DNA from 3 places in the Paeniglutamicibacter antarcticus genome. Region 3 is predicted to be linked to each of the others. Evidence: riboswitches for the same ligand, from Rfam matches in the RefSeq annotation. Region 3 holds a riboswitch; each other region holds the start of a gene.
What was found. Region 3 has a riboswitch for S-adenosylmethionine ahead of ABEA12_RS02885 (flavin reductase family protein). Riboswitches for the same ligand answer to the same signal wherever they lie in the genome.
Positions count from the first base shown of each region.

Region 1 (7,633 bases), on a different contig from region 3:
GAAGACATTCAACAGCCAGGTGTATGCGGCGCCCTGCCCGACGATGGCCGACAGGAATCCAAAGAGCCCCACAACGGAGGTGGCCAGCAGTGCGAAGGTGGGGACGCCGCGTGCGCTGGTGCGGTCAAAACCTTGGGTGCCTTGCCGACGTGGCCCATGGCGTAAAGCATCCGGGTGTAGGCATATAGCCAGGACTTTCCCGCCGACTGGATCGCGGTGAGGATGACGGCGTTCATCAATGCCGCGGCGAATGCGATGCCTGCACGCTCAAAAACCAGTGTGAACGGGCAAGCGGCGACGTCGGCCGAGGCCCGAAGCCAAGAGAACTGCGATCGGTGAAGGGAACCAGGCAACCGATGACGACGATGGAACCGATGCAGAAAATCATGCTGCGCCAGAAAAACGTGCGGATTGCCCGCGGTATCTCGCGCTTGGGATTCTTTGCCTCGCCGGCGGTAACGCAGACTAGTTCGGTGCCGTGGAAGGAGAACCCGCCGTGTAAGAGATCCTCACGGTTTTGCCGGTTGCTGAACCCGGGCAGGTGCTCGACCAAGATCCCGAGGATCATCAGCACCCCGGCGATCAGGAACAACACCACCGCGGGAACCTTGAACAGCGAAAGCCAGAACCAGGATTCGCCAACGGCCTTGGCCGAGAGCGCGTTGAGCCCGGTCAGTACGACAAGAAACACTCCCGCCCAGACCCAGCCGGGAACCAGAAGTCCATGAGGATCCCGGCTGCGACCAGCTTCGCGGCGACGGGAATCTTGGCGGCTATCTCGCCCAAGGACTACATCAGCAAGAACACCATCAGGCCAACCATCACGTAGATGGCCAATGCGCCGCCGGAGGCGACGAACAGCCCGGTGCCGATGGTGGTCATCTGCAGGTGTCGGCTGCCGAGCCCGCGCTTGAGCGCGTCCTGGGCCTGGTGGACGTCGTTTCCGCCTGCGGACGGATCCGCTTCTTACCCCGCGGATGGCGCGGCCGGGTCAATCCTCGTCGAAGTGCCGCTGCCCGTTATCAGGCCACACCCGCTACGGAATTCGAAGCACGTGGCGAAAATGCCGGGGATGATGCACTGCTTTTCTGCTGCACTGGCGGCTTCCCTGGCTGATGGTCTATCGGGACCCGGACCTGGGCCTTGCCGCAGCCGCTGAGCCGGGGAACTGCTTGAGTACCCGGGTTCGGGTCCGCACCCAGTCCGGCGACCGGTGTGAAGCACAAACGACGCTGCTGAGCAGAAAACAGAACCGATCCATTGTGTCGTGGTAGTGCCGCGAAACTTGAATCGGGGATTGCCCTGGATGTTTCCGGGGGATATATCCGCTGGAATCCTGCTTGGGCGAACAGCGGGGGTTTCTGTGGCGACTGCCAAGAACCCCGGTGGAACAACGCAAGAAGCCGCGGGCCGGTGCCGATCGGCATGATCGGCACCGGCCCGCGGCCGTGTTCCTGGTGGTGCTAGTTCGAGGTGACCAACTCGACGCTCACCGGCGTGGGGTTGGTGAAGATATCGAGCACAGGGCAGTGCGTGTCCACGGCTGCTTGGAGTTCCTCGTAGCGTTCGCGGGTTTCCGGTCCGTCGATCTTCACTTTCAGGCGCACATCGCCGAAACCAGGACGAACGGTTGCCTCGATGCCGAAGAGCCCGCGCACGTCCAGGTCGGCATCCGCGTTGACTTCCAGGGAATCGATCTTCAGGCCCAGCTGTTGGGCGTACAGGCGATAGACAACAACCTGGCAGGAAATGAGCGCGCCGAGGGCGAACTCGACGGGGCTGGCTGCCACGTCGTCTCCGGCCAATGCCGCCGGCTCGTCAACGGTGAAGCTGTGCTTCCCGGCGGTGATCTGACTGGATACCGATCCGGTGGAAACGCCGCTTGTGGTGAAGGTCAGCGACGCGCTTGCGGTGTTGGCGGCAATGCGATCGCCCCAGGCGGTGCCGGCGGCAATGAGCTTTTGGGAGCGAACCGTTTCAAGGGTGTTTTCAAGCAGGATTTCTGACATGGGAAGTTGATCCTTTCGTGGCTGGCGCGCACCAAGCACAACGCCATACTTACGCCGAACCAGGCAGGCGGCGTCGAATCCTCACCTGGCGCACCCCGCTATGACGAAGGGGGTTGCGGTCCAACCGGCCAGGGCCGTGAATGGTTGGAGCTCGTGATTCTGCTATTGAGTCTTCCCGAATCCGTGGCACGGGAGCAAAAGGGGCCCTTAATGGTTCGTCATGACAGCTCGGGATCATATCGAATGTTGGCCGGATGACGGTGGCGTTTGGCCCTGTATTGACGATTTTCCGGGTGGATCTCCGATCTCGTGGCGAAGAAACCGCAAGACGCCGTGCGGTAGGGTCCGCTGCCCTCAGCCGGAGCGGTGCTGGGAATCGCTGTCGTTCAGCTTCGAGAGCAGGTCGGCGAAATGCCTGATTTCACCGGCGTCCCAGGATGCCAGGCGGTTGCGCAAGCGTTGGCGGGAGGCGGCACTCGAATCGAGGAATCCGGTCCTGGCCAGATTGGTGACGCTGACCAGCATTGCCCGGCCGTCCTGCGGGTCCGGGACCCGGGTGACCAGGTCATGGGCCTCGAGCCACTTGATCGTCCGGCTCATGGTGGCCTTGTCCACTTGCAGTTCCTCTGCCAAGGTTATTTGCTGCTGGGCGTGTTCGCGGACCAAAATCGAAAGCACGTTGTATCCCAGTGGCTGAAGGTCCGGGTGGATGGAGGTGGCTTTCTTGCGGATTCCCCGTCGGGCCGTGACTGCTATCCGGGAGAACTCGTGTTCCACTTCCAAGACCAGAGATTCAAGTTGTGATCCGACGGAAGTTATTTCCGGCGCCGGCATGGGGTCGGAGTATGGGGAGGTCATGGCCACCATTTTAGTCTCGATGGAACGGATTTTCGCTCCGCGGCATCAAGCAGGGAGATCATGTTACACAAATCAGCCCGGTTAGCGCTGCTGGCGCGGTGGAACCAATCGACGTCGCCAGCGGTTCCAAACCCCCGGTCCGGAACCGTTGTGGACCAGTGTTCGCAGGGCCATGCGGATGGACCCGCGCAACGTCCCACGACCGGAGAAAACCCGTCCGGCGGCCCCCACGCGCAACCGCCTGTCAAAAAGGACCGCTGTTCCGTCTTCGAGCTTGCAGCTGAAGTCCAGATCGTCGTGGATGCCATCGACGCCAAGGTCCAGTTGTGCGCGCACGTTGGGCCATAGCTCGCGGCGAAACGCCATGTTCGACCCCCACAGGGGAATGCGGGCCACTGCGCCGCCCAGTGCCAAGAAATACGCTCCGGCGTAGAAGACCGACGCCACGTAGCCCAGGCCGCGCGGTTGGTCGTAGAACCTGCCCGGGCCGGTCAACGCATCCACCCGTCCGGAGGAGATGAAATGCTCCTCGATGTATTGGAGCCAGTCGGGAGCGGGACGTGTGTCAGCATCGCAACGCACGATGATCTCGGAGCCCGCGGCATCGTATCCAGCGGCCGCCGCCGCCGGGATCCCGGGTACCGGCTCGTAAATGACTCGGGCTCCGGCGGCCCTGGCCAACTCCGCGCTGGAATCGGTGCAGCCATTGTCCACGATGATGATTTCGTCCGGGACCCGGCTCTGCCGGGACAACAAATCGAGGAGGACCGCCAAGTGCCCGGCATCGTTGAGCACCGGGACCACCACGGTGATGCTTGTCATGCCACCGCCCGACGTCGCGAGGAACGCCCGAGCCACAGTGCCCCGGCCACGGCTCCCGCGACGCCGCAGAGCAGGTCGATGATGGTGTCGAAATATCCGACCCCAACCTCCTCATTGATGAATTCGTGCCCGATCCATTCCCCGATCTCCCAGAGCACCGCCATCAAGGCGCCCAGCCCGGTGACGCTCAGCAGTGAGCCGAAGGCCATGCGCGGAGAGCCGGGCACCGGGAGCATCCGGTGTTGGACCAGAAGGTCGTGAAGGATCATGGTCAGCACCATCAGCACGGCGAAGTGGACCACGTTGTCGAGCCATTGGACCTGCTTGTAGGTGCTCAGGGTGCTGAAGGTTCCCGCGAGCAACAAAGTGATTTGGCCCGCAACGTCCTGCAGGCGCGTGACCGAGTAGACGCGCATGATCCAGGTGCCGCCGGATACCAGGAGCATGGTCAGTGCCGGAAGCGGGCCGAAGCCGATCCAGGCGGCAGGAACGGCAAGCAGCGCGAGCAGGCGCAGCGCGTCGGTGGCGTGCGGAACAAAAGTCGACTCGTAGGCCCGGGCGTATGTAGCCTTCAGGCGTGTGGCCGGTTGATGGGTCGGGGAAGATGGCATGGAAATCAAGCTTGTTCCCTTGGGGGCACGGATTCGTGCTGCGCCCGTCCGCGTGTGCGTCGCTCTTCCTTCATGCGGGCTTCGAAGAGGTGGCGTTTTCCCTCGGCAAGTTCCTGCCTGATCCCGCGTTCCCGCTCCTTGAGCTCGGCATAGTAGCCATCGTCGTATTCCTCGACGATCTGGAAGGTCCATCTGCCGTCCAGGACGTTTCGGCCTACCATCGAAGCGTCAAGTTCGGAGGCAATGTCGCCGTGGCCGGCGTCCCGGAGAAGCTCCACAGCTTCTCCCAATGCCAAATCAGCCTTGCCAGTGAGGCGATGGAATCGATACAGGCTGCCGCGGGCGTCCTCAACGACTTCCAAGGCCTCTGAGAGTTTCCCCAAGGCTTGCACGGTTTGGTCGGAGATTCCTTGCGGAACCAAGTGCTCAGGTGAGGGCTTCTCACGTTCCTGTCGCATTCCGGTCTCTTTCCAAAGGGGGATTTTCTATCTGGGGCTGGCAGAGTCAGGACCCTCCGCCCGTGACGTCTTGGACGCTTCGTAGGACCACCTCCCGGGTGGGTGGCATCATGAATCTACCGTCGCATGGGCAAAAAGTTAATGGGCGAAGCCAAAACATCCTGGCCGATCATGTACTTCCATTGTGGAACCATGGCGCAGCGGTGGCAAGCTGGTTTCCCGGAACAGTTGCCAATAAAGCGAATGAGGGAATCGAACCGGTATGCGGCGCAAAGGGCCGTTAGGGCTTGTTTCGCCGGCGCATCTCCCGCCAGGCCCCGGTGGACCACAGCGCCCACATCACTAGCAGTGGCTGAAAGAACAGTCGCGTCAGCCGCGCGGCATCGCTGTCCAAGCCGAAGGCGGGCCGTTGATCCAGGTACTGGGCGATATTGCCCGGGAAGACGGCAAGGAAAAACAATGCCACGGCAAGGCCCAGGGGAGCCCTGCGTTTTCGCAACAGGACCAGGCCTGCCCCGAGCCCGATTTCCACGACACCGGAAGCCAAGACCACCGCATCAGCATCCAGGGGGACCCAGCCCGGGACCTGGGACCGGAACTCCTCCCTGGCGAAGCTCAGGTGGCTGGTTCCGGCGAAGATGAGAAAGGCGCCAAGCGCGGCCGCCCCGATCCTGCGTGCCGGAGAAAGACGTGCTGCCGGTTCCGTGAGCCAGGACCAGGACCAGGACCTGGAAATGCGTCTGTTCATCCCCGTAACTTAGCACGCGACGGGTTTGGCGCCACCGCTGTTCTTGCCACTTGCACCGGATGTGGAACGGGGTGGACACCGGTTGGGGCGACATAACATCGGCGGGCCAGGAGGGCGCCAAATGTGCCGGCCGCAGCATGGTTGATTCGGCTCCGGGCTTCGAACGTGCACGTCATCCACCGGTGCCCGGTGGGATCCCGAAGCACCCGTGATCGGGACCCGATGCATTCTTGGAGTCACGTTGAACCGGATCCTGTCTTCCTGCGCTGCGCCGGTGATAGGTTCTGCCAACGTCGCGCGGGGAATGGAACCTGCCGGTGGAACGGATTCGACCGAGGAGCCCCGAGGACATGCTTTCCGATTCTTCATTACCACTCATCAAGGCCACGCTTCCCGTGGTTGCGGAAAATATCCAAGAGATCGCAAGCCGGTTCTACCGGCACATGTTTCAAGGACGTCCCGAACTGCTTGACGGGATGTTCAACCGCGGCAACCAGGCTGATGGCAAGCAGCAGCAGGCGCTGGCCGGATCGATAGCCGCGTTTGCGGTGGCGCTGGTTGAGCGCCCTGACCGGTTGCCTGACCAGCTGCTGGATAGGGTCGCCCACAAGCACGTCTCGCTGGGTCTTCGACCGCACCAATATGCAATCGTCCATGAAAACCTGATGTGGGCCATCGTCGACACCCTGGGCGAGGCAGTGACCCCGGAAGTCGCGGCCGCCTGGGACGAGGTTTATTGGATCATGGCCAACATGCTGATCAACAAGGAGCGCGGGCTCTACTCGGCCGTCAACCTGACCCCGGATGAGATCTGGCGGACCTGGGAGGTCACCGAGCGGATCGAGGAAACCGAGGACGTCGTCAGGTTCGTGGTGCGGCGCAACGACCCCCGGCCCACCAAGTCATCACTGCCGGGCCAGTACGTTTCGCTGAAGCGGGAGATGGCCGACGGCGTGCATCAATTGCGCCAGTACAGCCTCACCCGCGCCGATGACGGGGAGCACCGGCAGTTCGCGGTCAAGCGGGTATCAGGGATCAAGGGCAACCCCGACGGGGAGATGAGCAACCTGCTGCATTCCTCCTTGGTTCCCGGGGACCGGGTCATGCTCTCGGCACCGTTCGGCGACGTGGTGCTGAACTACTCCAACCGTCCCGTGGTGCTGGCCAGCGCCGGAATCGGGATCACCCCCATGGCCGGGATGCTCTCGCACATGGTCCATGCCGGGGCCTCCCGCAAGGTCCATGTATTGCACGCCGATGCACATCCGGGCTCGTTCGCGCTGCGCGCCCAAGTGGAGGAGGACCTCGCTGCACTGCAGCACGGGCGCCTCGATGCCTGGTTCGAGAATCCCGGGGAGTCCAGCGCGGGCAACGAACATGTGGGCTTCATGAATCTGGAAGACACCAAGCTGGATGACGACGCGGAGTACTACCTGTGCGGGCCGCTGCCGTTCATGCAGCATGTGCGCAGCTCGCTGGTGGCCAGGGGCGTGCCGGCCAAGGACATCCAGTACGAGGTCTCGGTCCCGATTTGTGGATGGCTGACCTCCAGTAGACAGAAGCGGCCAAGGTCTTGTCCGCGGGGGCACAAAAGCCGTGGGAGCGGTCATCCGGACCGTTCCCACGGCTTTCCCCCCAAATGCGCTCAGGCCTTGCGAAGCAGCTGCAGGCGCCAGGTTTCCGGTCCCTCTTCGAGGTAGCTGATCTCAAAGGCGCCGGGTGCGCGGGTTTCGATCTGCTCGAGCAACGGCAACGGATTGTGCGGTGCCAGCAGGATCAGGCCGCCGCCTAAGGCGATGGAGTCCAAGGCGCCGAAGATCGTTGCATGGCGGATCGCATGCGGGATCACCCGGGCATCAAGTTCCGGGAAACCCGCGTCGTGGTCTCCGCATGCGCACTCATGGACAGCTGGTTGGTTCTGCTTCTCGGCTTCTTCCTTGCTGGAAGAAATAACAATGTCAGCCATGGTGGGGTTCCTTTGCTCGGGGTGGTCACGGTTTCCAGACTCGACTGGTAACCTGCCAATCATTTTATTACAGTTAACTACGTGGAAAACAATTTATGTAGTCGCAGCATGTCATGTGCCGCCTTGGTCGCACCGTGAACCCCCCGACAGATCGATCCGGG
Region 1 covers NZ_BAABLK010000022.1:117,588-125,220, forward strand. Annotated here, with positions in the region: partial or broken gene ABEA12_RS18620 (amino acid permease) at 1-236, opposite strand, end outside; gene ABEA12_RS18625 (APC family permease) at 236-691, opposite strand; gene ABEA12_RS05565 (OsmC family protein) at 1,464-2,009, opposite strand; SAM riboswitch class IV at 2,050-2,168, opposite strand; gene ABEA12_RS05570 (MarR family winged helix-turn-helix transcriptional regulator) at 2,364-2,867, opposite strand; gene ABEA12_RS05575 (glycosyltransferase family 2 protein) at 2,949-3,689, opposite strand; gene ABEA12_RS05580 (DUF2238 domain-containing protein) at 3,686-4,300, opposite strand; gene ABEA12_RS05585 (hypothetical protein) at 4,306-4,758, opposite strand; gene ABEA12_RS05590 (DoxX family protein) at 5,039-5,506, opposite strand; gene ABEA12_RS05595 (globin domain-containing protein) at 5,857-7,206, shown strand; gene ABEA12_RS05600 (DUF2249 domain-containing protein) at 7,152-7,472, opposite strand; gene ABEA12_RS05605 (helix-turn-helix transcriptional regulator) at 7,607-7,633, shown strand, end outside.
Region 1: it holds a riboswitch for S-adenosylmethionine, as region 3 does, so the genes downstream of both, ABEA12_RS05565 (OsmC family protein) here and ABEA12_RS02885 (flavin reductase family protein) in region 3, are expected to answer to the same signal.

Region 2 (7,633 bases), on a different contig from region 3:
GGAGGATGACCGATTCTGCTTTTCCCATGGTCGACGCGCGTGAAATTCTGCGTGTCGTTGGTGGTGTTTCCTTCACCCGAGGCAAGGCCTTGGCCACAGATGCCGCGCTGAGCGGATTCTTGTGGGATCCGGTTGCCCAGGCCCTGGCCGCTACGGTGTCCGAGGATGGCGAGCCCCCACGCGATGTCGCCATCACGCTGGCTACCAAGAAGACGGTGCGCGTCATTGACGCTGCCACCTGCCCCTGTGCCGACGCGCCCAAGTGCCGGCATGTCGCCGCCGTGCTCATTTACTCAAACTCCATGCACCTGCGCGCCAAGGACGTGGTGTACCGCACCACCGCCGCCGCTGTGCCGGCGTGGCAGCAATCATTGCAGGAGCTGCTCGCCCCTGCACCGGCAACCCCCAAGTCCTTGGGCGGGCCCAGTTCCAAGCACCCCGTACTGCAGATGGGTTTGCAATTCGACCTGCAGGACACCACACTCTCGGCACACCAGCAGTGGGCTCCCGGCTCAGGCGTGGGACAGCTCAAGGTCGCCTCCCGCCGTTGGCGCCTAGGGGTGCGCCCGGTAGTGCGTTCCGGGATTGACCGTTGGGCGCGCTCAAACCTGCGCTGGAACAACATCACCTTCAAGACCTACGGGTTGAACCTGGATATCGAGCAGCACCGCTGGTTCTGCCAGTTCGTTCCGCTGTACCGGGCCAAGGGCGAACTCTACTTCGGTGAAGATAACGACTGGTTGTATCTTGACGAGTACTCCTCCGCCCTGCTCTGGGAGCTGCTGCCCGAAGCCAAGGCGCTGGGAGTAGCCCTGGTGGGCATGCGCACCAACACCCGCATCATGTTAGCCTCCCCCGCCCATGTGACCCTGGGGGCACGGGCCACGGAGGACGGGCTGGCACTGGCCCCCTCGGTATCCCTGAACGGGCACAAGTTCATCCTCGATGCGAACATGGCTGCAGGTTCGATCGGTAACCACGGCGTCTACGCCGCCACCGAGGACCACCATGAGATCCTACTGGGTCAGGTTCCCGGCGGGCTGAGCCACACCGAGCTGTCGATGTTGCGCCACCCCGAGACCCTGAACGTTCCCGAGGGTGAAACCGAGGAGTTCTTCTCCCGCGTCTATCCGCGCCTTGCACGCAAGCTGCGAGTCACCAGCCCCGATGCCTCGATCGAGTTGCCGGCGGTGCTGCCGCCCAAGCTCGTAGCCAAGATCCGCTACGGCACCACCGAATCCATCGACGTGGACTGGACCTTCGACTACCAAGGCATGGTCGTTGACGCTGCGGACCGGGACATCGCGGTGGAATCCGCGCTGGAATCCACCGTGCTGGAAATCTTGAACCGGTACCCAGCCTTCGAGGCCACGGTGCTTGGGCCCAAGCACCTGAAGGGGCTCGAGGTCATCGACTTCGTCCGCCGGGTGCTACCGGAACTCACCGAAGTCGAGGGCCTGGTAATCAAGGAAACCGGGAACCGCCCCGAGTTCCACGAACTCACCGAGTCCCCCGAACTGGTGATCACCACCGTGGAATCGGACCGGCGCGACTGGTTCGACCTGGGCTTGCTGATCTCCATCGGCGGACGCCAGATCCCCTTCGCCGAGATCCTGCGAGCCCTGATCAACGGCGAGACCAAGCTGCTGATGCCCGATCGCAGCTACTTCTCCTTGCAGGACCCGCTATTCGACAAGCTGCGCTCCTTGGTCTCCGAGGCCAGTGGGTTGCGGGACATGAAGGACAAGGAAGCGGATATCTCGCTAACCCAGTACCAGTACGCGATGTGGGAGGAACTCGACGCCCTGGCTGCACACGTCGAGGGCCCCGATGCGTGGGTGAGTGCACTGAATTCGCTGGTGGACCTGAAGGCCACCGAAACCGAGCTTCCCGCGACGCTCAATGCGACCTTGCGCCCGTACCAGACCGAAGGTGTCGGCTGGCTTGCGACCCTGTGGCGCAACGGACTGGGTGGGGTGCTCGCCGATGACATGGGCCTGGGCAAGACCGTCCAGGCGTTGGCGTTGATCCTCCACGCCCATCAGGTGTGGGAGAACCCAGAGGCCCACGAGGACGTCTCGGGGACGGCCGCGCAGCGTGCACCGTTCCTGGTGATCGCACCGACCTCGGTTGTCTCGAACTGGAAGGACGAGGCGGCACGCTTCGCCCCGTCGTTGCGTGTAGCCACGATCACCGACACCGAGTCGCGGGCCGCGGCCTCGCTGGCGACCATAGCCGGCGAGAACGACATCGTCGTCACTTCCTACACCTTGCTGCGCCTGGATGACAACGCCTATGCCGACATCACCTGGGCCGGGCTGATCCTTGACGAAGCACAGTTTGTGAAGAATAAGGCGACCAAGGCCCACCACGTGGCCCGGGACATGCCGGCACGCTTCAAGTTGGCGATCACCGGCACACCCATGGAAAACAATCTCATGGAGCTTTGGTCGATCTTCGCCATCGTCGCACCCGGGCTTTTCCCCTCGGCGTTGCGCTTCGCGGAGAACTACCAACGCCCCATTGAACGCCAGGGACTGCCCGAGCCTTTGGCCCGCCTGCGCCGGAGGGTCCGACCCTTCATGCTGCGCCGCACCAAGGCCGCCGTGGTCACCGACCTGCCCCCGAAGCAGGAACAGGTCCTGCACGTGGAACTGGGCGAGGCACACCGCCGGGTCTACGACACGCACCTGCAGCGCGAACGCCAGAAGGTGCTGCGCCTGGTCACCGACATGGACAAGAACCGGTTCACGATTTTCCAATCACTGACCCTTTTGCGCATGCTGGCACTGGATGCGTCCCTGGTGGATCCCGACTACGCCGATGTCCCCAGCGCCAAGCTGGACGTGCTCTTCGAGCAACTCGAGGATGTCCTGGCCGAGGGCCACCGCGCGCTGATATTCTCCCAGTTCACGTCTTTCCTGAAGAAGGCAGCAGACCGGTTGGACGCCGCGGGAACCCCGTACGCCTACCTGGACGGCTCTACGCGCAAACGCGCGGAGGTTATCGATTCCTTCAAGTCCGGCGCCGCACCGGTGTTCCTGATCTCCCTGAAGGCCGGCGGCTTCGGGCTGAACCTCACCGAAGCCGACTATTGCTTCCTGCTCGATCCCTGGTGGAACCCGGCAGCCGAGTCCCAGGCAGTGGACCGGGCGCACCGCATCGGCCAGACCCGCAACGTCATGGTCTACCGGATGGTCGCCAAGGACACCATCGAGGAGAAGGTGGTGGCGCTGCAGGATTCCAAGCGCCAGCTCATCTCCTCGGTCATGGACGAGGGTGCCGGATTCGGCAAGGTGCTCAACGCCGACGACATCAGGGAGCTGCTGCGCTAGAGGCACAGCTGCTCCCCCGGCGCCTATGGCACAAGCATGACCTTGATGGAGCGGCGTTCGTCCATGGCCGCATACGCCTCGGGTGCCTGCTCAAGGCCCATGACGGAGTCGAAGACCAGGCCGGGGTTGATCGATCCGGCCAGCACGTCTTCGAGCAGCTCGGGCAGGTAGGCGCGGGTACTGGCCGCCCCGCCCGCCACCGAGATGTTCTTCGAGAACAGCACACCCATCGGCAGTCCATCTTGGCCGTGGGGTACCCCCACAAACCCCAGCGCGCCACCGGGGCGGGTGCAGGCCAGCGCCTGGTCCATCGCCTCGGCGGTTCCCACGCATTCAAGCACAGAATCGGCAAGGACTCCACCGAGCAGCCCGCGCACCTTCTCCGCGGCTTCGGCGCCGCGTTCGGCCACCACGTCGGTGGCCCCGAACCCGCGTGCCAGAGCGGCACGGTCTTCGTACCTGGCCATCGCGATGATGCGGCTGGCGCCCAGTCGCTTGGCGGCCAGCACCCCGCAGAGCCCCACGGCTCCGTCCCCGACCACCACCACCGTGCGGCCCGGTGCGACACGCGCTCCCAGTGCCGCGTGGTGCCCGGTGCCCATCACGTCGGAAAGCGCCAGCAAGGACTTTGACAGCTTTTCATCGGGATCACTGACCCCGGGTACCGGAACCAGCGTTCCCTCGGCGTTGGGAACGCGCACCGCCTCTCCCTGACCACCGTCAACGGGCAGCCCGTGCTCGTCGGTACCGCCCCAAGTGGCCCGGTGCTCGCAGGCCACCTGGACTCCGTTGCGGCACGGAGGGCAGGAACCGCAGCTGTTGGCCCAGGGTGCCACCACGAAGTCCCCCACCGCCAGGCTGGTGACCCTGGAACCGACGGCTTCGATGACGCCGATGAATTCATGGCCGATGCGCCGTGGCTCCGTCGTCTCGGTGACGCCGCGGTAAGGCCATAGGTCCGAACCGCAGACGCAGGCGGCGGTGACCCGCACCAACGCATCGGTGTCGGCAAGGAGCTGCGGGTATGGGCAGTCCTCGACGCGGATGTCCCGCGGTCCGTGGATCAAGGTGGCGCGCATTCTTCCTCCGCAAGGTCGGGTTGGTGTTTCCACGATCCAGCCTATGCCTGTTTCGTGTTCGTTCTGCAACGTATAACCACAATCAACCTCGCGTTGATGACCGTTTGTTGCCCGGGAAACCCTGTTGCTCGCAAATCGTGCCCGCGGCCAAGTACAGTTGGTAATGCTTCACGAATTCTGGCTGCCGCACGGCAAGGCTCCGACCGGCCAGATACCAACCCCATAGTTGCACGGTGGGTGGTTCGGATGACGAAGCGGCCCCTCGGTTGCATCCCGCGCGAAGGGCAAGGACAACGAACCCCAAGGACGTGTGCGCCATCATGTACAGCCCAACATTGGCCTCTTCACCGCAGACCAATCCATTGCCGCGCTTTGCCGGCGACTGGATCACCGCATGGATCGAGGTCCACGACGATACCGGCCTGCTGCATGTGGGCGCAGGGCCGCGCGAGTGGGTCTTAGAAGCGCTGGCGCCGCACAAGCTCTTCACGGCCATGGCCGGCCACGGGCCTCTCGAGGTCGAATTCAACCCCGAGCTGCTGGTGGTCCTTCTTCCCGGGGCCCACAAGCTGGTCGGGAGCTCATTCTTCCGCCTGCGCAGCTAGGAAGATCAGGCGCGGCAGGACTAAAAAGACCGGTGGCGGCCTCGTTTGCTAGGTGAGTAGCAAGGAGGCCGCCACCGAAAGGGCGATCCACACGCTTAGAGTGCGGCGTAGATTTCGCGCAGCAGCGTCGCGGTTTCCGACGGGGTCTTGCCGACCTTCACACCGGCAGCCTCGAGTGCTTCCTTCTTGGCCTGTGCCGTACCGGCCGAGCCCGAGACGACGGCGCCAGCATGGCTTATGGTCTCGGGCTCCGGGCCGGTGCTCAGGCCCGGAACCCGAGACCATTTCTGGTTGCCTTGGACTAGGCAACGAGAGTCTTTTAGGGAGTACCGTGGGTGGGCCACGTCGCTTGGCATCGCGAACCTGACCACATGCCCCGCCCTCAGACCCTGGCAATCGACCTCCAAAGCTCTTCGTGAATCCCGACGGGCTTTCGAAAACAGATAGGCTTCTGACCGGCCTAGATGTCCAGGATCATACGCAATCCCTTGCACCGGGAGACGCAGATCATCATAGTGTCCCCGGCGTCGCGTTCCTCCTCAGAGAGCAACGAGTCGCGGTGGTCAATCTCCCCCGAAACGACTTCCGTCTCGCAGGTCCCGCAGATCCCCTCCCGGCAGGAGTTTAAGGCCGGGATCCCGGCTTGCGCCAAAGCATCCAAAATACTGGTGCCCACCGGCACCTGGACCTCAACACCAGTCGTGGTTTCAACCGTAAATTCGTGGTCCCCGTCTGCCGGGAGCGTGGCCGCGGGGTCGGCCACGAACCGCTCAAAGTGGAACCGGGTTCTGTCGTCCCAGCCTGTAGTCAGGGACGTGATGAAGTCAAGTAGCGGCCCGGGACCGCATACGTACGTGTGGAAGTCGGCATCGGTGGATCCCAACAAATCCTTTAGCGGATACAAGCCAGCGGTGTCATCGGCATGCAAATGCACCTTGTCCCCGTAGCGTGCCAGCTCCGCTGTAAATGCCATCGAGTCCAGGCTTCGGCCCAGGTAGACCAGCCTCCAGGGAACCCCGGCCGCATCGGCCTGGGCGAGCATCGGCAGGATCGGAGTGATCCCGATGCCCCCGGCGATGAATAGGTACTCGTTGGCATGCCCGAGTGCGAAGTTGTTCCTCGGTTCGCGGACCTTGATTCTGGCCCCTGGCTGCAGGTCGTCATGCACGAATGCCGACCCTCCGCGGCCGCTCGGTTCTCGCAGCACCCCCAACCGCCAACGCCCGGTGCCCGGTTCGGAGCACAACGAATACTGGCGCAGCAGTCCGTTGGGCAGCAGCACGTCGATGTGCGAGCCGGGGGTCCACGCCGGCAACGGCGTCGCTGAGGGATGTTCCAGGTGCAGAGACACCACGCAATCGGATTCTCGGCGGATCTCGGCGATTTCCACCTCGAAAAAGCCGTCGCCTCCGATGGGTGGGCCCTCTCGTGGTTCCGGGACCAGTCCGGTGTCGATTGCGGTGGTCACGACGCACCTCCTGTGCTGTGGTTTTTTGGTGCGGACGGCGCCGCGATGGGGGATGCTGCTTGTCCTGACGGCAAAGTGGAAAGAGAATCCAACGCAGCCAAGACGGCCTCCGATGCCTCACGCACCGAGATCGTTACCCGCACACCAGCACCTTGGAAAGCGCGCACGGAGACCCCATGCGCAACGCACGCGGCTTCAAGTTCCAACGACCGAAATCCGGCGGGAATCCACACAAAGTTTCCACCGCTGGACGGAAACTCCAGCCCTCGCGCAACCAGCTCGGAAGCCAGATAATCTCGCTCGGCCACCACCTCAGCGACCGAGGCCTTTAGATAATCGATATCGGCCCAGGCCGCAACGGCACCGGCTTGGGCCAGCGAGCTGAGCCCGAACGGAGGCGCCACTGCCCTGATGTTCGCCGCAATGTCGGTGTGAGCGAGCAGGTAGCCTGCTCGGGCTCCGGCCAGGCCGTACGCCTTTGAAAAGGTCCTCAGAATCAGCAGGTTCGGATACTTGTCCAACAGCTCGGCGGAGTCGTTGCCCGAAAAGCTGTACTCCGTGTAAGCCTCGTCCAGCACCACCAGTACCTCACGTGGGGCATTGTCCAAGAACTCCGTGATCTCCCACATTTCCAGCACAGTACCAGTCGGGTTGTTGGGGTTACAGAGCAACACCACGCTTGTATCGGCGCCGATGGCGGCCCCAATGGCTTCCAAATCGTGGCGATGGCAAGCATCGAGCGCCACCGGGACCGAATTAGCTCCGGCCAAGGCGATCAGGATTGGGTATGCTTCGTAGCTGCGCCAGGCGTAGATCACGCTGGATCCCGGCGGCGCGTAGGCGCTGAGGATCTGGCCCAGCAGTGCCAGCGATCCGGCACCAACCGCGATCTGTTCGGCGCTCAGTCCAAGTGTGTCGGATATGGCCATTACCAGTTTCTCCCCGGCGATTCCCGGATAACGGTTGGTACCGGCGGCGGCCTCGGTCATCGCGGCGACTGCCGAGGGTGCCGGGGCGATGCACGATTCGTTAGAGGATCCGACCCACTTTACTGTCCCCAGCCCTGCGGCCCGCGAGTACTGCGGCAGTGTGCCCACAACCGGCAGGGGAACCGGGCCGGTTGCCATGCCCGTGTGCATACTCACT
Region 2 covers NZ_BAABLK010000002.1:79,586-87,218, reverse strand. Annotated here, with positions in the region: gene ABEA12_RS00405 (DEAD/DEAH box helicase) at 6-3,335, shown strand; gene ABEA12_RS00400 (zinc-dependent alcohol dehydrogenase family protein) at 3,359-4,414, opposite strand; SAM riboswitch class IV at 4,581-4,711, shown strand; gene ABEA12_RS00395 (hypothetical protein) at 4,735-5,019, shown strand; partial or broken gene ABEA12_RS00390 (succinate--CoA ligase subunit alpha) at 5,115-5,279, opposite strand; gene ABEA12_RS00385 (PDR/VanB family oxidoreductase) at 5,480-6,487, opposite strand; gene ABEA12_RS00380 (aminotransferase class I/II-fold pyridoxal phosphate-dependent enzyme) at 6,484-7,626, opposite strand.
Region 2: it holds a riboswitch for S-adenosylmethionine, as region 3 does, so the genes downstream of both, ABEA12_RS00395 (hypothetical protein) here and ABEA12_RS02885 (flavin reductase family protein) in region 3, are expected to answer to the same signal.

Region 3 (7,633 bases):
CGTGCTGCGCTACGGACGCAACGTCTCGGTGGTCCAGGTGGGCGTTGACCGCAAGGGGGAGGACGTCACAGTAAGCATCCACGACGACGGCACCGCCCAGGAAGCCCGGCGTGAGCTGATCGGATCGGCCCAGGGCATCCGCGGCATGAAGGAACGCACCGCACTTTTCGACGGCACGCTGCACGCAGGACCGGCCTCCCGCGGCGGCTGGAGCGTCGTCGCTAAACTCAAGTTGCCGAACACCACACACTGTGAAGGGGACCCGGCACCGGCCGAGCACCCCGAACCGGCACCCCAAGCCCAACACCGAGGAACGTGAAGAAAATGCCCGAAAACACCGAGCAGGCATGCGCCCCCATCGGGGTGCTGCTGGTTGACGACCAGCCGCTGCTGCGCATGGGTTTCCGGCTCATCCTCGAGGGGGAGGAAGACCTGGCGGTCCTCGGGGAAGCCTCCGACGGGGCCGAGGGCGTTGCCCTGGCGGCAAAGCTTAAGCCCGACGTAGTGCTGATGGACGTGCGCATGCCGGTGATGGACGGCATCGAGGCGACAACCCGCATCGTGGCCCAGTCACCCGAAGCCAAAGTCATCATCCTGACCACCTTCGACCTGGATGAATACGCCTTCGCCGGGTTGCAGGCCGGGGCCAGCGCATTTCTGCTCAAGGACGTGGCGCCCGAGGAGCTGGTGCACGCCGTGCGCCTGGTGGCCTCCGGGGACGCAGTCGTCGCTCCCAGGGTGACCGCGCGCCTGCTGGAAACCTATGTGCGCAACGGTGCCCCGAACCGCAGTTTGGCCCCGGCCCCCGAACGCGACCCGTTGCTCGGAGACCTGACCCCGCGCGAACTTGAAGTGCTCGGGGCGATGTCCGAGGGGCTCTCCAACGCCGAGATCGCCCACCGCTTCTTCCTCTCCGAGGCCACGGTGAAGACCCATGTGCGCAGGATCCTGACCAAGCTGCACCTTCGCGATCGCGTGCAGGCGGTGGTCTACGCCTACGAGACCGGGTTGGTCGTCCCCAGCCAGGGCCTGGACTACTAAGGAAGGGTGAAGCGTGAATTCGGAGATCCTGCGCAGCCCCTGGTTGCTGCTGGCCGTGGTGCTCGGTGTGCTGGGCGCCTTTTTGATCACCCTCTTCGCGCTGCCCGTGCCCGGGTGGGCTAGCATCGTGCTGGGGGTCGCCGCCCTCGTGGTGGCGTTGATCCGCACCCGTGCCTAGGGCGGGAACATACCACCGGCGATAAGTTCCGGACCGCGGTTCCACCCGGCACGGAGCACCGGCCCCCTCCTTTAGCCACCGAGTCAAGGACAATGCATGTCAAGCGCAGCCATCAAGCACATCAACGACCTTTCCGCCTTCGTCGCGGCCTCGCCCTCGTCCTTCCATGCCGCGGCAGAAGCCGCCCGCCGGCTTGATGAAGCAGGGTTCACCGCCCTGTGCGAATCCGAGTCCTGGGACCTGGGCGCCGGAGGACACTATGTGCTGCGCGACGGCGCCATCATCGCCTGGGTGCAACCCGCAGCCGCGGTAAGCACCACCGGCTTCCATATCCTGGGATCGCACACCGACTCGCCGTCCTTCAAGCTCAAACCCAAGCCCACCATCGGCGCCAACGGGTGGCTGCAGGCCGGGGTCGAGGTCTACGGCGGCCCGTTGCTGAACTCCTGGCTCGACCGCGAACTGGTCCTCGCCGGTCGCCTGGTGCTGCTCGACGGCACGGTGGTGCTCGCCCGCACCGCCCCGATGCTGCGCTTCCCGCAACTTGCCATCCACCTTGACCGCGGGGTCAACGACGGGTTGAAGCTGGATACGCAGACGCACATGAACCCGGTCTGGGGCATCGGGGACCCCGCCGAGGCCGACGTGCTTGCCGTGCTGGCCGAATCCGCCGGCGTGGACGCGGCCCAGATCGGCGGCTATGACGTCGTGGTTGCCGACGCCCAGTCCGGTGAGGTCTTTGGCGGATCCAACGAGTTCTTCGCCTCCGGGCGGCTGGACAACCTCTCCTCGATGCATGCCTCGCTTGTTGCGCTGCTCGAACACGCGGAGACCCGGTCGGGGGACCACACCGCCGTGCTTGCCGCCTTTGACCACGAGGAAATCGGTTCCGCATCCCGCTCGGGCGCTTCGGGCCCGTTCCTCCAAGACGTGCTGATGCGCATCGGGCATGGCCTGGGCGCCGATGCCCAGGACCGCACCCGCGCCTACGCCGATTCGGTGTGTCTCTCGGCCGATGCCGGGCACTCGGTGCACCCCAACTACGCCGGGCGCCACGACCCGGCGAACCACCCGCTGCTGGGTGCCGGCCCGCTGCTGAAGATCAACGCCAACCAGCGCTATGCCACCGACGGTGTCGGGGCGGCGCTGTTCGCCCGGCTCTGCGCGCAGGCCAACGTGCCATACCAGGAGTTCGTCTCCAACAACCAGATGCCGTGCGGTTCCACGATCGGCCCGCTGACGGCGACCCGGTTGGGCATCCGCACCCTCGACGTGGGGATCCCGCTGCTTTCGATGCACTCGGCCCGCGAGCTGTGCGGTGTCGAGGATCCGTTGCGCTTGGCAAAGATCTCAGCCGCATTCTTCGCAGCATAGCGGTGGTTGACGCGTCGGGAAGCGGGAGGTTTCCCCGGCTTTGTGCGCCGTGATGCACCCCACCGGGGTTTGTCGGTCGGGATGCGGATTTTCCGCTAGAATAATTGAGGCTGTTTCCGTCGCGCCCGGCAATCGGGTTGCGGCTGCAGCAAATGCAAAGAACCTCCTGTTGCGGAAATACCGTGACCGTTTAGCCCAAAGGAGGTGGGTTCACATGCGTGCTTATGAATTAATGGTGCTGATCGACCCCGAGGTCGACGAGCGAACCGTCGAACCAATGATCGGTAAGTTCCTTGATGTTGTCCGTAACGATGGTGGAACCATCGAGAACGTTGACATCTGGGGCCGTCGCCGCCTGGCCTACGACATTCAGAAGAAGAATGAGGCCATTTACGCGGTAGTCAACTTCACCGCAACCCCCGCAACTTCCGCAGAGCTTGACCGCCAACTGGGCCTCAATGAGACCATCATGCGCACCAAGATCACCCGCCCGGAAGAAGCAAAGGTCGTCGCAGAGTAATTCTGCTTCTTCGATCTTCGTAGAACAACACCCTTGTAGGAGGCTCCAATGGCAGGCGAGACCGTCATTACGGTTATCGGTAATTTGACCGCTGACCCGGAACTACGTTTCACCCCGTCAGGGTCCGCAGTGGCGAACTTCACCATCGCATCGACCCCGCGAACCTTCGACCGCCAGACCAATGAGTGGAAGGACGGCGACACGCTGTTCCTTCGTGCATCGGTGTGGCGTGAGGCAGCCGAAAACGTCGCTGAGACGTTGACCAAGGGCATGCGTGTTGTTGCCCAGGGCCGCCTCAAGTCGCGTTCCTACGAAACCAAGGAAGGCGAAAAGCGTAACGTCACCGAGCTTGAGGTCGATGAAATCGGCCCGTCGCTGCGTTACGCCTCCGCAAAGGTCACCCGTGCCCAGCGCTCCGGTGGTGGCGGTGGTGGCTTTGGTGGTCAACAGCAGAACGCTGGGGCCAATGCCGGCGGCAACCAAGGCGGCGGCGGTGGATTCGGTGGCGGCAACGCCGGCGGAAACCCCGGTGGCGGCTGGAATGCACCGGCAAGCGACCCATGGGGTGCTCCTGCCGGAGGAAACAACGGCGGATGGGGCAACCCGGGTTCCGACGAACCACCCTTCTAAAAACATTTATTCACCATCCCGCAGAAAATTCTGCGGGCTCCACAAGATGAAGGAGCTCCACGATGGCTAAGGCTGAACTCCGTAAGCCCAAACCTAAGTCCAACCCCTTGAAGGCCGCTGACATTACTGTCATCGACTACAAGGACGTAGCACTGCTGCGCAAGTTCATTTCCGATCGCGGAAAGATCCGTGCCCGTCGCGTTACCGGTGTTTCCGTTCAGGAACAGCGCAAAATCGCCCAGGCCATCAAGAACGCGCGTGAAGTGGCCTTGCTGCCATACTCCGGCGCCGGCCGCGGCTAAGGAAGGTATACCAACATGGCAAAGCTCATTCTGACCCACGAAGTTACCGGCCTCGGTGCCGCAGGCGACATCGTCGAGGTGAAGGACGGTTACGCACGTAACTACCTTCTCCCGCGCGCCTTCGGCATTGTCTGGACCAAGGGCGGTGAGAAGCAGGTCGAGTCGATCAAGACCGCCCGTGCTGCTCGCGCCGTGGCGTCCCTGGACGATGCAAAGGCACTTGCCGCATCGATCTCGGCCAAGCCGGTCAAGCTGACCGTCAAGGCCGGCGCAACCGGTCGCCTCTTTGGCACCGTGAAGACCGAGGACATCGCCAAGGCTGTTGAAGCCGCTGGCCTGGGCTCGCTCGACAAGCGCAACATCGAAATCAACGATCACATCAAGTCAACGGGTAACTACTCGGCGACCGTGCGTCTGCACGCCGATGTATCGGCCAAGGTTTCGCTGCAGGTAGTTGCTGGCAAGAAGTAGTTTCTTGCACGTCGACCCTTGTGGTTGACGACGAAGCAGTGTGGGCCCCGCCAATGGCGGAGCCCACACTGCTTTAAGGCGCAGGGTTCCGCGGCCGGGGGAGCGCAGGGGGCCGGCGTTGGGCCTGCTGGCCCCTTGGGAGGCCGCGCCCGGGCGGTACAGGCACCGGGAGGCAGAACGGGTCCATGGAGCCGGACGAGCGGCCAGCAATCACACCACCAGTGGCCATGCCGGCGCGGGGCGAGGCCCGGGGGCGCAGAAGACCCCATGTGAGCGATGGATCTTTGATTTTTACGCTTCATGTCCAAGTGTGTCGAAACAAACTTTGACGCGAGCGCAACAATTCTCCTAACGTTGGTGATGAATCAAGAGTGTCAACTTATAGGCCCTGGCTTGTTGGCCGGCAACCCTCTCACGGTGGTGGGGTGCTCCAGGTGAAGATTCGGCCTTCGGGGACCCCGGGGGCAAGTACCGCACACCTCGCTTGGCTGCGCGTGATTTCACGCACCTTAGCGACGGTGGGCCGAAGCCGAAGGACTGAGAACCATGGCCCTCACCTCTGACCTCACACCCGATACCCTGCGCAACGTCTTTGCCCAGCACCCCTCAGGAATTGCAGCACTTTGCACCATTGTGGAGGGACAGCCGCAAGGGATCGTGGCTTCCTCCTTCACCGTCGGGGTCTCGATGGATCCGCCCCTGGTCATGTTCGCCGTCCAGAATACTTCGCGGACCTGGCCGTTGGTTCGCAGCGGAGGAAGAATTGGCGTCTCTGTCCTGAGCGAAAAGAACGAAGGGGTATGCCGCCAGATAGCCTCCAAATCGGGGGACCGCTTTGCCGGGCTCCGCTTGAATTCAACCGACGAGGGCGCCCTCTTCCTGCACGAGGCCACGCTGTGGCTGGATTGCTCGATCGAGCAGGAAATCCCGGCGGGCGACCACCACATCGTCCTCTTGCGCGTACACGGCCACCAGGGGCACGAGACAGTCAATCCTCCGCTGGTGTTCCACGGGTCGGCGTTCCGTCGACTGGAAGCCGAGCAACTGGTCTCCTAAGGGCATTCCTACACCAAGGCTTGCTTCTCCGAAGCCCGGGATGGAGAACGGGGGCCTCGGGGAGTGGGCTTTGGCGCGAGATCGACGTTGACGAGCGCCACTATGACGGGTCGTGGACCGTATCCATCATGTGCCGGTATCCTTCACGGGCGAGCTGGGCCAGGACCTCCAGGTCAATGTCCTCGAGCTTGTTGACATAGAGGCAGGAAGCTCCGCGTTTGTGCTTGCCCAGCGTCTGCAGAAGCTGCTCGGCGTTCGGGCCGATCGTGAGCCCGTAGAGGGCCAGGTTTGATGATCTTGGTGAGAACCCAATGGGGCATGCATCACCTTTGCGGCCAGAGTCGTACATGTAGTGATAACTACCGAAGCCAATGATGCTCGGCCCCCACATGGTTGCTGGCTGAGAGCTGGCTTCCTCCATCAGCTCCAACAGGACCTCCACATCGGCGCTCCGCCGCTGGTTTGGCACCGTCGCGATGAACTCCCGTGGATCAAGGTGCGTCGGCACGGTCCTGGTGGGGTTCATGCTGGCCAGTATGCCAGTGGCAGTGATGTGCATCAAGGTTCCTTATCCCCAGCTTTCTCGTAAACCTCGGCGTGTCTGTGGATAGCTTGTGGGTAACTATTGCGTTAGGCGCGGGTTAACCCCGGAATCATGGGCTTCTTGTGTGTATAACTAGCATTTACGCCCGTGGAGTATGCCGAAATTTACTTTGTATCCACAAGGTGCAGATTACGTAAAGCCTAGTCAGTCATCTTTTGATACAAGAATCTAAGTGAAATCCACAACGTTTTCCCCAGACTGTGCACACAACACGCCGTAAGGTTCACAGGTTATCCACATGGGCTGTGGATAACCGTGTTGGGTTTAGGGGAAAACCGGTCTATGGTGACAGTGTTCCCCACCTATTTCCACAGGTTCGCGGTGCCCTTGCGCACAAGTGAGTTTGGACCTAACGAATTGTCATTGCTCCCTGAGACACTGAATAGGTAATGAAGCGGAAAACTTGGGAACCCGCGAAGCTCGAAGGGAAAAGCCCGTGTCGCTAGCCAATGTCGAAACCAGCTCGGACTCACGTGAGTCGGACTATGGACGTACTCCACCGCAAGACCTTGTAGCCGAGCAAAGCGTGCTGGGCGGCATGATGCTCTCCAAGGACGCGATTGCGGACTGTGTCGAGGTTCTGCGCGGTCTCGACTTTTATCGCCCGGCGCACGAGGCCATCTACGAGGCCATCATCGACCTTTACGGCCGCGGTGAGCCTGCTGATGCCGTTACGGTCTCCGACCTGCTTACCAAGCGCGGCGAGATCACCCGGATTGGCGGCCCCGCCTACCTCCACACGCTCATTCAGTCGGTGCCCACCGCAGCGAATGCCGGCTTCTATGCAGAGATCGTGCGCGAACGTGCCGTGCTGCGCCGCCTGGTCGAAGCAGGCACCAAAATCGTGCAGCTCGGGTACTCGCATGACGGGGAAGTCGACGCGATCGTCAACGAGGCCCAGGCCGAGATCTACAAGGTGTCCGAGCGCCGTACCGCCGAGGACTACGTCCCGCTGCGTGACATCATCGAAGGCACCGTCGATGAAATCGAGTCGGCCGGGCACCGTGGCGAGGGCGTCACCGGTGTTCCCACCGGAATCTTCGAACTCGACGAACTGACCCAAGGTCTCCACGGCGGCCAGATGATCGTCATCGCTGCCAGGCCAGCTGTTGGAAAATCAACGTTCGCACTGGATTTTGCTAGGTCAGCATCCATTAAGAACAATATGACGGCCGTTTTCTTCTCCCTGGAGATGGGTCGCAACGAGATCGCCATGCGCCTGCTTTCGGCCGAGGCAAGCATCGCCTTGCAGGATTTGCGCAAGGGCACCATCCAGGATGAGCAGTGGTCCAAGATCGCCACGACCATGGGCCGGCTCAACGACGCTCCGCTGTTCATCGACGACTCCCCGAACATGTCGCTGATGGAAATACGCGCCAAGTGCCGCCGGCTCAAGCAGAAGCACGACCTGAAACTGGTGGTCCTGGATTACCTGCAGCTGATGAGCTCTGGCAAGA
Region 3 covers NZ_BAABLK010000009.1:69,489-77,121, reverse strand. Annotated here, with positions in the region: gene ABEA12_RS02925 (sensor histidine kinase) at 1-319, shown strand, start outside; gene ABEA12_RS02920 (response regulator) at 325-1,041, shown strand; gene ABEA12_RS02915 (hypothetical protein) at 1,055-1,219, shown strand; gene ABEA12_RS02910 (M18 family aminopeptidase) at 1,316-2,593, shown strand; gene rpsF (30S ribosomal protein S6) at 2,808-3,113, shown strand; gene ABEA12_RS02900 (single-stranded DNA-binding protein) at 3,162-3,743, shown strand; gene rpsR (30S ribosomal protein S18) at 3,806-4,045, shown strand; gene rplI (50S ribosomal protein L9) at 4,061-4,516, shown strand; SAM riboswitch class IV at 4,880-4,993, shown strand; gene ABEA12_RS02885 (flavin reductase family protein) at 5,063-5,572, shown strand; gene ABEA12_RS02880 (DUF1801 domain-containing protein) at 5,673-6,131, opposite strand; gene dnaB (replicative DNA helicase) at 6,613-7,633, shown strand, end outside.